DNA from 3 places in the Kandleria sp. genome. Region 3 is predicted to be linked to each of the others. Evidence: a T-box and tRNA genes for the amino acid it is inferred to sense, from the RefSeq annotation. Region 3 holds a T-box; the other regions hold tRNA genes.
What was found. A T-box is a leader RNA that pairs with one kind of tRNA and senses whether it is charged. The one in region 3 lies ahead of leuS (leucine--tRNA ligase), so its partner is inferred to be a tRNA-Leu.
Positions count from the first base shown of each region.

Region 1 (5,276 bases), on a different contig from region 3:
ACAACGAATGCAACTTCTTTATTGATACGAGAAATCTGAGCAGCTTCTAATTCTTTAAATGAAATATTGTGAGGGTTAGAAGTAATATCCTTGATTGTAGCGTTGATGCCAGCATCTTTCTTTAAGGTAATTAAGCCCTGACTAGCAAGTAATAATAAAGCTCTTGCTTCATTAGTAGTATCGTTTGGAATAGCGATGACATCACCTTTAGAGATTTGTTTTAAATCTTTCTTAGTACCTGCATAGATTCCAAATGGCTCATAATGAATCTTTCCAGCAGATACTAGGTGTGTCTTATGTTCTTTATTGAATGAATCTAAATAAGGGGTATGCTGGAAATAGTTAGCATCAAAGTCTCCGTCTTCTACAACGTTGTTTGGTTGAACGTAATCTGTATATTCAGTAACTTTTAGGGTATATCCTTCTTTTTTTAGATCGTCTTTAATGTGATTTAATATAATGGCATGTGGTGTAGTAGAAGCGGCAACAGTGATAGTCTTATCATCAGATGATGACGCACATCCTGTAGCTCCTAATAGTAATGCACCTGTAAGTGCAAGTGTTAATAATTTATTCATAGTTTCTTTCCTCCTAAATGTTTAATAATAAATATAGCTGCACATCTCATCCTTAGTATTCATATCCATCCCCCTTATAAAAAAAGACAGGTACCTATTACCTGTCTTTTATCTTCTTGAAGCATCAAACGAGAAAAAAGTTAACCACGCGGTAGGTAAAATAGAGCATATTAAATTTTGTTTACAGTTACACATGGAATAATATTTCATCATAGCTCTTGTCATCGTGGTTCACCTCTTTCCTATATGTTCGATGGGTATATATTATGACACATGTCTTTATTTGTCAATTCTATAACGCAATAGTTATTATAGTAATTTCCTATATCTTGTTATTAGGTGATTTTGTCTATAAAATAGAGGAAGGAGGACATGCGATGAATACAGTATTATTTGATTTTCTTCATGAAGATGCAAAGAATATCAGAGTTTCTGTTTTTATGGATGAACAGGGATTTAAGGATGAATTTGATGAAATTGATCAAAATGCATTTCATCTTGTGGGCTATCATGAAAATCATCCAGTAGCGACATGTAGATTCTTTAAGAAGGATGAAAAGTATTATATTGGACGTGTCGCAGTCTTGAAAGAATACCGCAAGCATCACTATGGTGCTATGATGATTCATAAAGCTGAAGAATATATTTCTTCTTATGCCAACTGTTCTTATTTATCAGCACAGGTAAGAGTAAAAGGTTTTTATGAAAAGCTTGGCTATAAAATGACAGGGGATGTGTATGATGATGAAGGTGTTCCACATATTCTTATGTATAAAGAGCTAAAAAAATAGATGTCGCTTGACATCTATTTTTTCTTATTATCCATCTTTTTAGCTAAAAGCATACCAAGTGACTGGAAAATCTGTACCATTACTACAAGAATAATAACACTTACCCACATGATCTGCTCTTCTCTACGATAGTAGCCATAACGCGTAGCGATATCTCCGAGACCGCCTCCGCCAAGTGCTCCCGCCATTGCGGAATATGCAAGAATGGATGCAAATACAATTGTTGTACCTGTAATTAAGGATACTTTAGCTTCAACCATCATGACATTGAAGACAATCTGGCGATTTGTGGCACCCATGGATTGGGCTGCTTCAATAACACCAGGATCCACTTCTTTTAATGACTGTTCGACCATTCTGGCAATGAATGGGAAAGCGGACACTGTCAATGGGACAATTGTCGCAATTGTTCCATAGCTCTTTCCTACAATCATCTTTGTTACTGGAATAAGGATGATAAGTAAGATCAAGAATGGAACTGAACGGAGAATATTGATGATGACATCTAATATTTTATAAAGGGTCTTATTAGGCTTCAAGCCATCCTTATCTGATACTGTCAGGATAATGCCTAATGGAAGACCGAGAATATATCCTAATACTGTTGAAGCAATGACCATCAATAAGGTTTCTCCTACACCTTGGATGATCATTGAAATAATCTGATTATCCATTGATGTCAACCTCCTCTAAATTTAAGCCTCTTTCTTTAAAGTAGGCTACAAATTCATCTTCATGACCTGATGGAATACCAACAATCATTTCACCTTTAGCCTGATTGTGCACATTCTTTGTAGTAGCACCTAAAATGTTGATAGGAGTCTGGAATGTTAAAATCGCATTGGCGATAACTGGTTCAAAAGCAGACTGTTTATCAAAAACAATACGGAATGTCTTATCAGTTTTTAATTCAGCAAGTGCTTCAGAACGTACATCTTTTAAGACAAGACGTTTACCTACTGCAGATTGTGGATTAGCGAAAATTGTTTCTACTTCACCACTTTCTTGTACTTGTCCATTTTCCATAATAGCAACGTGGCTACATACATCCTCCACAACATCCATCGCATGAGTGATAATTACAATGGTAATACCAAGTTCATTGTTGATCTTCTTTAAAAGTGCAAGAATCTGTTTTGTTGTTGCAGGATCAAGGGCGCTTGTTGCTTCATCACATAATAAGATTTCAGGTTTGCTGGCAAGCGCACGAGCAATAGCTACACGCTGCTGCTGACCACCAGAAAGCTTAGAAGGATAAGTGTTGGCCTTATCTTCCAATCCAACGATTCTAAGATATTCCATAGCTTTCTTTCTTGCTTCAGCTTTTGGAGTATGTGCTAAGTACATTGGGAAACATACATTATCAATAACAGTCTTTTGCATAAGCAAGTTGAAGTTCTGGAAAATCATTGAGATTTTCTTACGTTCTTCTCTTAATTCTTTTTCATTTAAACTCTTTAGTGATACTCCCTGAACGATTACATCACCAGATGTAGGTTTTTCAAGGAAATTAAGACATCTTACTAAAGTACTTTTTCCTGCTCCGGACATACCGATAATACCGTAGATATCACCTTTATGAATAGAAAGGTTAACATCGGATAAGGCATGAACAGGACCTTCTTCAGTATCAAATGTCTTCGATACGTTTACTAATTCAATTTCAGCCATTTTTGTTCTCCTTTATAATGACCATGTGTAACTCAAATTATGACCATATAAATACTCTTTTTCTATTATATATCATAAAATACAATTATGTTACCGTAATTGTAAATTATCGTCAACACTTTTAATTATTGAATTAGACTCTCAAAGTGTGATAAAATAGTCACATGCTCAAGTGGTGAAATGGTAGACACGCCAGTTTCAGGTACTGGTGGTTTATGCCGTGTGGGTTCGAGTCCCACCTTGAGCACCATTAGATTTAAAAGTCCTCATTAGAGGACTTTTTTTAGTGAATAAAATGACAATATTTTTACAATTTGATGTTAATAAAAAAGAATGAAAAATGATGATTTAATCATCAAAAATCCAAAAATAGAGAAAATGAAAAAAGTGATAACGCTTACTTAATAGAATTTCCATAATATGAAAATTTCATTAAGTTATGAAAACTGATTTTTTTGTGATTCTATGGTCGTTTTTTAGCTTTTCGTGAAATTGAAAGAATGATTGAGCTTTTTGGTGAATTTCAATATAATAGTCCCCGATATAAACAATAAAGGAGATTTGTGATGAAAGAATGGACTCGAGAAGAACGTTATCGTGTTTTAAAAAGTAAAGACGAAATCGCTCCTCTATATGAAATAAATAAAGTGTCTAATTATAGACAAAAATTTCATGTGCAGCCTATTACAGGATTATCTAATGATCCTAATGGATTTATTTACCACCAAGGAAAATGGCATTTATTTTATCAGTGGTGTCCATGGGGAGCTGTACATGGATTGAAGTACTGGTATCACGTTGTTTCAAAAGATCTTATTCATTGGGAAAATGAAGGTGTTGCATTAGCCCCTGATACTGTATTTGACAATAAAGGATGTTATTCCGGAACTGGGATTTCATCTCATGATCAGATTTATGTCTTTTATACAGGAAATCACCGAGATGAGAACTGGGTTCGTAAACCATATACATGTGTTGCGAAACTTAATGAGGAAGGTAAGCTGATTAAAAAAGATACACCACTATTTGCCCCACGTGAAGATTATACTGAACATCAGCGTGATCCTATGATTGTTTATGTAGAAGAAAAACAGAAATACTTTATCTTCATTGGTGCAAGAAGCAATGAGGGTAGAGGTACAGCTTTAGTCTATTCATCTTCTAAGCTGTTAGACGAATGGTCATTCCAGGGTGAACTTCGTGTTAAAGGCTATGAAGAATTCGGTGGTATGTGGGAATGCCCATGTTTAACAACAATTGGTGATAAGGATGTATTGATCTTCTCTCCTCAGCATACAAAATTGCCAGGAAGAGGAGAATGTACTAACCATAATATCTACTTTGTAGGTAAGATGGATTATGATACATTAACATTTATTCCTGATACACACTATCGTTATTTAGATTATGGTTTCGACTTCTATGCTGCACAGATGGCTGCCAATGTAGAAGATAAAAACAAAGGTGTCATGATTGCATGGATGGGACTACCTGACAACCATTACCCAACAGAGGAAGAACAGTGGGAAGGAAGCTTAACGCTTCCACGAGAAATCTTTGTCGAAGGTGATCGTTTAATACAGAAGCCTATCGCAGGATTTACTAAATTAAGAACTAAGGAATTATCAGGTCGTGTATTGCCATCGCTTGTAGAATTGGAAGTTAAATGTGATGGACATTCAAGTGATTTACGTCTCTTTACTAAGAAAGATGGATCTGATGGATTGATGATTCACTATGATTCACGCTATAAGATGATTACAGTGGATAAGAGTCACCTTGATAAGCGTTTCAATGAAGAAGTATTTGAAGCATTGGATATTCCTTTAGACGAAGATTTAGATTCAATGAGTATCTTCATTGACCAGTCTTCAATAGAATTATTTATCAATGATGGTAAATATACATTTACTGCTCATGTCTATCCAACAGAAGAAGAAAGCTATTTTGATCACGATGAACACCTTGATATTAAGTCATATGAACTCTGCTCATCAGTAGATGAAGATTTTATAGTATAAGCAAAAAGCTCTATTCATGTAAAATGAATGGAGCTTTTTAATTATGCTTGATTAAATTATAGACATAATAAAAATGAATATTTGTTTTTAATAGTAAAAGATTATCATATAAGAAATTTTATTTCAAAACATAGTGTAAAATTTTTTGTGTAAATTCGTTTTGTCGAATTTTATCTGACGTTATTCAATAGACAAAAAAGGTATATTCCTTGTAG
Region 1 covers NZ_JAGBIX010000037.1:52-5,327, reverse strand. Annotated here, with positions in the region: gene J6L95_RS04530 (MetQ/NlpA family ABC transporter substrate-binding protein) at 1-578, opposite strand, end outside; gene J6L95_RS04525 (GNAT family N-acetyltransferase) at 956-1,369, shown strand; gene J6L95_RS04520 (methionine ABC transporter permease) at 1,384-2,043, opposite strand; gene J6L95_RS04515 (methionine ABC transporter ATP-binding protein) at 2,036-3,040, opposite strand; tRNA gene J6L95_RS04510 (tRNA-Leu) at 3,207-3,290, shown strand; gene J6L95_RS04505 (glycoside hydrolase family 32 protein) at 3,607-5,061, shown strand.
Region 1: it has a tRNA-Leu gene. The T-box ahead of leuS (leucine--tRNA ligase) is inferred to sense a tRNA for this amino acid. The anticodon was not compared.

Region 2 (5,276 bases), on a different contig from region 3:
GCTTCCATCTTGTAGCCCTCATCAGTCTTGATAAGCTTAGCCCCCATTCTCTCTAGAATAGGAATAATTTCTCTATCACCCTGACGTGAAGATAAGTTCATATTAGTAAGCGTTATATCATGTCCTATTGCATCAGCGACCAAGAAAAAGGCTGATTGTGAAAAGTCAGCTTCTACATTATAGTTAGCTGCATGATATTGCTGATGTGGGGGGATGATAAAACGTTCATAGTTTTCATTGATGATCGTAATTCCAAAATGTTCAAGCATCTGTAATGTTAAATCAATATAAGCTTTTGATTCAAGCTTGGTTGTAATGACAATCTGGGATTCTCCTTCTAGTAGAGGCAAAGCAAAAAGTAATCCGGTAATAAACTGTGAAGAGACATCTCCTCGCATATGGAATGTGCCTGGTGTAAGTGTTCCTTCTACATGAAGATCAAGCACATCTTTCTTGTAGCTATAGGAAATACCTTCTCTATCAAAGATATCATAGTAAATATCCAAAGGACGCTTACCTAGCTGACCTTTTCCAGTAAAGTGTGTCTTTGTCCCTTTTACACAGGCAAGCGGAACCATGAAACGAAGCGTAGAACCTGATTCTTCACAATTCATTTCTGCTTCTTTACTAAAAGAAGAAAGACCTTCAATAGTTACGGTACTGCCTTCTACGACAATATGGGCACCCAGTGCTCTCATACAGCCGATTGTTGCTTCAATGTCTTTAGACATAGAGACATCACCAATCACACTTACCCCTTTTGATAATGAAGCGCAGATAATGGCTCTATGGGCAAGTGATTTTGATGTTGGCAAAGCCAATAATCCCTGAAGCTTTGATGATTCAATGCATATTGGTTTCATTTACACAACCTCACTTGTCAAAATAAATGTATTTTCATCTTTATGAATAAAGTAATCGCCAATATCTTTAAGCAATACAAAAGAGAATGATTTATTGATATTCTTCTTATCATGTGAAATAGCTTCTAATAGTTCTTTTGTATTCACATCAGCTTTTAATGGAAGATCATAGTGACGAAGTACTTCTACAATACGATCAGCAGTCCCTTTCTTTGTTAATCCTTGTTCTTCCGCAATACGCGTAATAGCTACCATACCAATAGCGACAGCTTCTCCGTGAGAATACTTTTCATAATGATAGTGCTGCTCTATTGCATGACCGATTGTATGTCCGAAGTTTAAGCAAAGACGATCTCCAAAATCAAAGAGGTCTTTTTCTACGACATCTCTTTTGATATCTACACAACGATAAATGATTTCATCAATATCTTCATACAGTGCATCAAAGTTTTCATAGTTAGCCATTCTTTCAAAGAAAGCTTCATCTTTAATACAGCCATACTTGATGACTTCTCCCATACCATCCTTGATGAAATGAGGATCCAATGTCTTTAATGTCAATGGGTCAATAAGGACAAGAAGAGGATGCTTAAAAGCACCGACAAGGTTCTTTCCTTCAGGGACATCCACTGCCACTTTTCCTCCTACACTTGAATCCACCTGTGCTAGTAGTGAAGTAGGAATCTGAATAAACTTGATGCCTCTTAAAAATGTTGCTGCTACAAATCCTGCAAGATCTCCTACAACGCCTCCACCTAGGGCAATAATCAAGTCTGTTCTGGTCATATGATATGCTAACAGCTTTGAGTAAAGTTCTGGAAGATGATCGAACTGTTTTGATGGTTCCCCATGTGGGATAACGATCTCTCCTACAGTATATTTTTCACTTAATTGTTTTTTTAGTTTTTCTCCATATAATGGATAAACATTATCATCAGAAATGATGACAATACGTTCTCCTTCAAATAAAGATGAGATAGAAGATAACGCATGATCTAAAATGCCCTTCTCAATGACGATATCATAGCTATCCTTCTCTAAATTCACACGCATTTTCATAATTGTGTCCCCCTATTTAAGAAAGCTCCCATCCTAAAAGGACGAGAGCTTGTGATAGTCCATTACAGATTTAAGATAAAATAATGTTTTTTCTCTCATTTTATTGAAATAATCTTATTATTTATGCCATTATTTGTCAATATCTAAAATTTTCATCAAAAGCAATAATGATCCAATAATTCCTTATGTCCATTCTTAATATAGTCATGATATGAAGAATAAGCAAAACGTGAAGTCCCTGTTTTAGCGTTATGCTCATAGATCACATCACCATGATCATAAAACTTCAGATCTATTTTCTTATAGAGATCATAATTCTCTTTCAAAAAAGAAATAATTTCTTTGTTGAGCTTATAACCACATCTTCCCTTTTCCCCTAAATGAAGTGTCTGTATTAAAAGACGTTCACTTATATGATACGTCTTCATTTCTATCTCATCCGCATGCTTGAATGTATAATCCATCAATGACGAATAAAGAGATATGCAGTTGCTGTCAATCAAAGTTAATTCTTCCATGATATTCCCTCCAAACAAAAAAAGATTGAATTTCTTCAATCTTTCTAAATGATATAAGACTTAATGACTTTAGTCTTACGAGAAAAATCCTTGTCTATCTTTTCAAAATCCGAGCGATCTTTCTCATTGATAATCAACACCTGAATCTTCGTACTGTAAAGAGCAGCGAGCGTCTCTTTATGAGTACTGTAGATACATGGTGTAATACTCTGTTTTAAAGATGAAGAAATATTTTCTACAACATCATTAATTCTATGTGCATCATCGCTCATATAGCCAAATGCACTATTATTAAGGTCATACAATGATTTTGCCTTATCACTGCTTTCGACAAGAACACTGTATCGTTCACGATCTTGTGCATAGCCCTTCATCCAGCCAAACACCTGTTTCTTTTCAAAAGAAGTCCAGCTTCCTACAATTAAAAAAATACATATCGCCAACTGTACAACCTTAGCGACATAATTGATGCCAATCGGCTGTTTTACTCTCTTGCCTTTCACTTTAATCAAGCGAGGCTTCTCAAGCTTGTAGAGGAGCATATTGACAAGCAATAAAGATATTCCCATAAATAATGATGAAGTAAAATGCATTTCATCATTAATGTAGGATACTAATAAAAACATAAAAATAAGCATTAGGCTTATCATAAACAATAATCTTCTTTGAACTATATTTTTGCCTTGCTTATCCATGTTTTCATCCTCCTTTGTCACTATTATATAGGAAAATCAGTATTCTTTACAAGGTTAAGGACAAAAAAGAAAAAAAGGTGTCATTATATTTTCATTTTCATGTTGCATTTTCTTAAAAGCCATATTATAATAAACGAGCAGTTGCCCCGGTGGCGAAATTGGTAGACGCAGCAGACTCAAAATCTGCCGGCCTTAAAACCGTGCCGGTTCGAGTCCGGCCCAGGGCACCAGCTTAATAGTGAAGCCAGTACAATTGTACTGGCTTTTTTTCAGCTTTATTCTGTATAATAGGATTGGTGATAGATATGGATAAATTTTATGAAAGAATGAAAGAAATGCTTGGTGATGAATATGATGCTTTTATTGATGCATTAAATAAACCAGCAGTTAAAGGTCTTTATCTTAATAATAAGAAACAAAATATTGAAAAGGTTCTTCCTAGCATGAAGCCTCATCCTTTTGTTAAAGAGGGCTTTATTTTTGATGATCAAAAATATGCTCCAGGGAAATCTCCTTATTTTCTAGCAGGACTCTACTATATCCAAGAGCCTTCTGCCATGCTTGTCGCTAATATGATTGATATTAAAGAAGATGACTACGTATTAGATATGTGTGCGGCTCCCGGAGGAAAGAGCTGCTCTGTCGGTGCGCGACTCTCAGATGATGGACTTCTGATTGCTAATGATATTTCTCATTCCCGTGCCAAAGTTCTAAGTGAAAACATTGAACGCTTCGGTTTATCTAATACCATTGTCACATCGACAGATCCTCTTCGTTTTGTTTCTCTCTTGGATGGCTTTTTTGATAAGATCATCCTTGATGCTCCATGTTCTGGTGAAGGTATGTTCAGAAAGCTTGATCAGGCCGTAGAGACGTGGTCTTATGAAAAGGTATTAGAATGTGCCTCTATTCAAAAGAACCTCATTGAGGCTGCCTATAAGCTACTTAGAGAAGGTGGCGAGGTTATCTACTCTACATGCACCTACTCGAAAGAGGAAAATGAGGATATTATCGAGTATGCTCTTTCCAACTTTGATTTTGAACTTGTACCCCTTCCTCATATTGAAGGAGAAACAAGCTACATGGATGGTACCATTCGCTGCTATCCTCATAAACATGAAGGTGAAGGACATTTTATTGCTAAACTAAAGAAAGTAGGATCATCTAGTACCATTAAGCCATCAGTGCTTAAGCCTCATATATCTAAAGAGGCAGAAACAAATCTTAGAGCGTTCTACAAGGAATCTTTAAATTGCAAAGTTCCTCCTCTGCTTCTAGAAAACAAGGGACATATCTATGCAATCAAGCGTCATTTCCCTGATCTTAAGAATATTCGTATTTTAAGAAATGGTCTTTATCTTGGAGAAAGCAAAAAGAACAGATTTGTTCCGAGCTATTCTCTTGCCTTGACTTTAACTAAAGATGATGTAAAGAACTTCTATGATTTCAAGGAAGAGAGTGAAGAAATCAAGAAGTATATTCATGGAGAAACTCTTCCAGCCAATAACAAGAAAGGCTATGGGGTCATCTTTGTAGATGGTTATCCACTTTCTTTCTACAAAGAAAGCAATGCAGTAAAGAACCTCTTCCCTAAGGGATTAAGACGATGAAACGTTATCAGATGATTAAAGACGAAGCAATCAAGATGCTTGAAGAAAAGAGTCATGGCTTCTATAAAAGAGAAGCCTATGCTCATATGTTTCAAGTAGAAACACTCTGTGTTCTTCTTGCAAGAAAAAGAAATCTCAATCAAGAATTAGCTAGTATCATTGGGTTATTGCATGATATTGCTATTCCGTTAACAATGAACAGCTTTGATCATGCGAACAGATCTTCCATGATTGCCAAGGAGCTATTGATGTCTTCTCAGCAGTTCAATGAAGAAGAAATCAATCTTATTGTGCATGCTATTTCATGTCATTCTAACAAGAGCATCATCGAAGATGATTATTGTGAATTAATCAAGGATGCAGATGTTCTTTCTCACTCACTAGAAGGACAGCTTCTTAAAGAAGAAGAAAACAAAAGACTTTCTCATATTGAACTTTAAAAGGATGGCCATCAGCCATCCTTTTCTTCTCCTTCATACATACCTTGAATCTTTCCATTGATCTTATCCATGGATATATGAAGATCATCTA
Region 2 covers NZ_JAGBIX010000089.1:9,443-14,718, forward strand. Annotated here, with positions in the region: gene aroA (3-phosphoshikimate 1-carboxyvinyltransferase) at 1-863, opposite strand, end outside; gene aroB (3-dehydroquinate synthase) at 864-1,922, opposite strand; gene J6L95_RS09450 (hypothetical protein) at 2,078-2,440, opposite strand; gene J6L95_RS09455 (hypothetical protein) at 2,485-3,135, opposite strand; tRNA gene J6L95_RS09460 (tRNA-Leu) at 3,279-3,365, shown strand; gene J6L95_RS09465 (RsmB/NOP family class I SAM-dependent RNA methyltransferase) at 3,441-4,745, shown strand; gene J6L95_RS09470 (HD domain-containing protein) at 4,742-5,185, shown strand; gene rmuC (DNA recombination protein RmuC) at 5,197-5,276, opposite strand, start outside.
Region 2: it has a tRNA-Leu gene. The T-box ahead of leuS (leucine--tRNA ligase) is inferred to sense a tRNA for this amino acid. The anticodon was not compared.

Region 3 (5,276 bases):
CATTACTATACTCCTTCTTATTCCCATAAATTTTGCGCGTTCTTATCAAATAAAATCAAATAAATTTTCTTCACCACACTTTTTTGGATTTTAATTATCAAAAAATAGTAAAATTTTTGTCATTTCTAGAACATCTAAGTCCATTATAGCAAGAAAAAGATGGAACGCAAGGGCTTACATTTGTTTTTTTAAATAATCAAATGGTAGCATGTGAATTATGACTTTTTCAATTTATTGGCTATATATCGCATATAATCTATGTATTATCATTGGAATATTTTTAACCACAAGATATCATCTTTCTCTTCTCTTCAATAGAATTCTGAAAATGGTTTTATTTACGTTTTTTCGAAATAAGCCTAAAGAAAAGACGCTAGTCAGTGACTAGCGTCTCATTTATTATTTTGCAACAACGATATTTACAATCTTGTTTGGAACAACGATAACTTTCTTGATTTCTTTACCTTCAGTATAAACTTTAACATTGTCCTGAGATAAAGCTGCTTCTTTGACAGTTTCCTGATCAGCATCTTTAGCGATAGTGATCTTTGCTCTGACTTTACCGTTGACCTGAACTGGCATAACGACTTCAGAGACAACCATCTTAGATTCATCATATGTTGGCCATGCTTCATATGAGATTGTATCTTCATGTCCTAATAGTGACCACATTTCTTCACAGACATGTGGAGCGATACATGAAAGCATCTTTACAATACCTTCAGCGTATGGCTTATAGATAGATTTTGCTTTATAGGCATCATTGATGAAGATCATCATCTGAGAAATAGCTGTATTGAATGCTAAGTTTTCAAAGTCTTCTGTTACTTTTTTCACTGTCGCATTGTAAACGAAGTCTAATGAGCCATCGTTTTCATCTGTAATCTTATCTGTTTCAATGAATAATCTGTAAACACGATCAAGCCATCTTCTTGAACCTTCTACCCCTGTATCTGACCAAGGTTTAGCGGCATCAAGTGGACCCATGAACATTTCATATAATCTAAGTGTATCTGCACCATAAGCGTCTACGATTTCATCTGGGTTGATAACGTTTCCTCTAGATTTAGACATCTTGACACCATTTGGACCAAGGATCATACCTTGATGGAATAATTTCTGGAATGGTTCTGGTGATGAGATAACGTTAATATCATAAAGGAACTTATGCCAGAATCTTGCATAAAGAAGGTGTAATACCGCATGTTCAGCACCACCGATATAAAGGTCAACTGGTAACCAGTGATCTAATAATGCTTTATCTCCGATTGCATCATTGTTATGTGGATCAATATAGCGGATATAATACCAGCATGAACCTGCCCACTGAGGCATTGTGTTTGTTTCACGTACCCCTTTGACACCATCGATTTCTACATTTAACCAATCTGTCGCATGTGATAATGGTGATTCCCCTTCTGAGTTAGGAAGATAATTATCAGTAGCTGGTAATTCCAATGGCAAGTCATCTAATGCAACTGTACGAGTTGTACCATCTTCCATATGTATGATAGGAATTGGTTCACCCCAATATCTCTGTCTAGAGAATAGCCAGTCTCTTAATTTATAAGTTGTTTTCTTTTCCCCACAGTTATTGTCCTTTAACCATTTTAACATTGCTTCAATGGCATCTTTTTTATTTAAACCATCAAGGAATCCAGAGTTGATATGTACACCATCTCCAGTGAAAGCTGCTTCTTCTACATTGCCACCTTCAAGTACTGGAATAATTGGTAAATTGAATTTCTTTGCAAATTCAAAGTCACGATCATCATGAGCTGGTACAGCCATGATTGCACCTGTTCCATATCCAGCTAATACGTAATCAGAAATCCAGATTGGCATTTCTTTTCCATTTACTGGGTTAATCGCATAAGCTCCAGTGAATGCACCAGTCTTATCTTTATTTAAATCTGTTCTTTCAAGATCAGATTTTCTAGCTGCTGCTTCCTGATATGCCTTGATTTCTTCTTCCTGTTCTTTAGTAGTAATTTCATTTACAAATGGATGTTCAGGTGACATTACACAATAAGTTGCCCCGAATAATGTATCACATCTTGTAGTAAAGACAGTAAATTCTTTATCTGTATCTTTAATCTTGAAAACAACATCTGCACCAGTAGATTTACCAATCCAGTTTCTCTGCATTTCTTTAGTAGACTGAGGCCAATCAACTAAATCAAGATCTTTTAATAATTTTTCAGCGTATTCAGTAATCTTTAAGACCCACTGTCTCATTGGTTTACGAATAACTGGGAATCCCCCACGTTCACTCTTACCATCAATAACTTCTTCATTGGCAAGAACTGTACCAAGTTCAGGACACCAGTTTACTGGCATTTCTGCTACATAAGCCAATCCTGCTTCATAAAGTTTAGTAAAGATCCACTGTGTCCACTTATAATATTCTGGATCACTTGTCGCAATTTCACGATCCCAATCATAAGAGAAACCTAGTGACTTGATCTGACGACGGAAGTTATCAATATTCTTATAAGTAAATTCTGCAGGATGATGTCCTGTCTTAATAGCGAACTGTTCAGCAGGTAATCCGAAAGCATCAAATCCCATTGGATGAAGCACATTGTAGCCCTGCATTCTCTTCATACGGCTGACAATATCAGTTGCAGTATAGCCTTCAGGATGTCCTACATGAAGACCCTGTCCTGATGGATATGGGAACATATCCAAAGTATAGTATTTAGGTTTAGAGAAATCAGCTGCATCAGTCTTGAATGTTTTATGTTCATCCCAGTAATTCTGCCACTTTTTCTCTACAGATTTGTGATCAAAACTCATTTTTTATCCTCCTATAATAAAAAAAGTCTTCAGTCTCAGGACGATTCATCGCGGTACCACCTGAGTTCATGAAGACATTCATGCACTTATCACCTTAACGCGGTGTAACGTTATCTGCTTTCACAGATACCTCTCCCAGGTGAGTTCAATAGCCTTGCTTGCTTATTTCCACCAGCCATAAGCTCTCTAGAAAGCAGTTTCTATCTACTAATCCTGTTCATCGATTTCAATATGAACCTAATATATCATACTTTTTCTTCCTCATCAATAACTTTTAGTTCTCTTTTAGGACATTAACAATATCTATATTCAATTGTTTTCTTAATGTATATCCCGTTATGAATATAACCACCAACAATGAAGAAATCATCATCTTTATTATTGAAAGATAAGGCCACCTTAAAAGAAAACGCGCATTAATAAAAGTAGGAATAACTTCTTTATTAATAAAGATCATCAGATAATTAATACAAAGAAAACTTAACAGTGAAGAAAAAAGAAAACAGCTTAATACAAACATATAATACAAAACAAACAACTGTCCCTTTTTCGCATACAGACAATAAAATAAGGCAATGTCCTTTCTCATCTTGTAAATGAGTTCATCAATATTAGCACACATAAAAAAGACAGTAGATACGATCGCCAGTGTTGCAAAAAGAAAAAGGACTGCTTCTATTTTATTAAAAAACTGTGAAACCTGATCTTCGCTCTTTTTACCTACTTTCTTAAAATGAAGTTCAGGATACTTTCTTATTAAATAAGATAAAGATAATCCTCTTGTATAATAAAGAATCCCATATCGATAGTTTACTTTATGATGAAAACACTGCTCAATCAAAGTAAGATTCCCTCTTCTTCTATAGTAGATTTCAATCTTCTTATTTTCAAAAGACACCCCTACCACCTTTACCTTAACACCTTTCGCCTTTCTTCCATGATGATAATAAAGATAATAACTTCTATTAAGCTGTCTTCCTAATCTATTAAAAAGAGTTCTAGAAACAATAATTTCATTATCGTTTCTTGCATATCTTCCTAAAGAAACCCTTTTTACCCCCTGTGATTCATCCATCACTTCGATACATTCTCTTTGATTGAAACGTTGGGGATTTAAAGAAATCCCTAATAATTCATAATCTTCTGGATAAAGGAAGACCTGTGAAACATACTTTTCTTTATCTAAAGACAATGGACAAGATGTACATCTAAAACTTAATGCATCATGTGGCAGGAGTTCATGAAGATAAGATTGCACTTCTTTTCTAAATGAACATGTCATATTGACACAGGCCATTAACATACACATCGTCACAAAAAATACAAAGGATAATCGCACATAAGATGAAAGATGTCCTTTAACTAGAGATAAAAACAAGACAAAAAAGCGCTTATAGTCATGATGAAAAGCAGTGCTTTTCCCCTTGTTTCTTTTTTTAATATGACCTTCAAGGTGACCATCTTCTAATGTAAGAACATCCGTACAGTACTCATGTATGAGTTCTTCATCATGCGATGCTACAAGGACCAGATGTTCTTTGGCATATTCTTTTAAAGTACACATGACTTCCTGGGCACATTGGTGATCCAAGGAGGCTGTCGGTTCATCACAAAGTATGATATCAGGCTGATAGTAAAAGCTCCTATTGAGAGCTATACGCTGTCTTTGCCCAAGCGACAAAAGCGGTATAGCACTATGCATATAGGAAGAAATATGAAATAAAGAAAGTGAAGGAAATAAGGAGGAATGAAAATCATCATAAAGTCTGATATTGTGGTGAACCGATAGCCATGATACAAGCTCATGTCTTTGTAACATAATCGCAATACGCTTTTTATCTTTAATTAGACTTAATTCTCCATCCACAAAGATCTTTCCACCATGCTTAAGATCCAATCCTGCAAGAATATACAAAAGCGTACTTTTTCCACTGCCGCTTTTTCCAAGCAATCCAATCATGCCAGTTTCAGGCAAGGTGATTGAAATATTTTCTAGAACAAGTTCATGTCCGTAGATCTTATAAATATCTCTTAATTCAATCATTAATTATCCTCCCTTAATAATGACACAATCTTTTCATTAGAAAGCGATTCTTTTCCTGTTAAAGAAATCATCATATAAATGACTGTGATGATAACATAATAGCTGATCGGCAATACATAAAGAGAAAAGTGAAAACAGCTTTCACTTATATGAAAAAGATAGTTAACACAAAACAAGTCAATATAGATCGCAAATGTCAATAATGAAGTACATAGCGTTATCAGCAGCGCTTCTTTCTTATAGATTCTTGTAACTTTATTAATAGAAACACCTACACTTAAAAGAATGGCACTTTCTCTTTTTCTTTCTTCATGGATGCTTCTTTTAATAATAAAAACATACAAACAAGAAATAATGATTGCTATTAAAAAAAATACAATAAACACAAATGATGCTAATTTCCACAATGTTTCAAAGCTCTTTTGTAAGAGAA
Region 3 covers NZ_JAGBIX010000011.1:43,952-49,227, forward strand. Annotated here, with positions in the region: gene J6L95_RS02200 (fibronectin type III domain-containing protein) at 1-3, opposite strand, end outside; gene leuS (leucine--tRNA ligase) at 400-2,799, opposite strand; T-box leader at 2,833-3,029, opposite strand; gene J6L95_RS02210 (ABC transporter ATP-binding protein) at 3,074-4,843, opposite strand; gene J6L95_RS02215 (ATP-binding cassette domain-containing protein) at 4,843-5,276, opposite strand, start outside.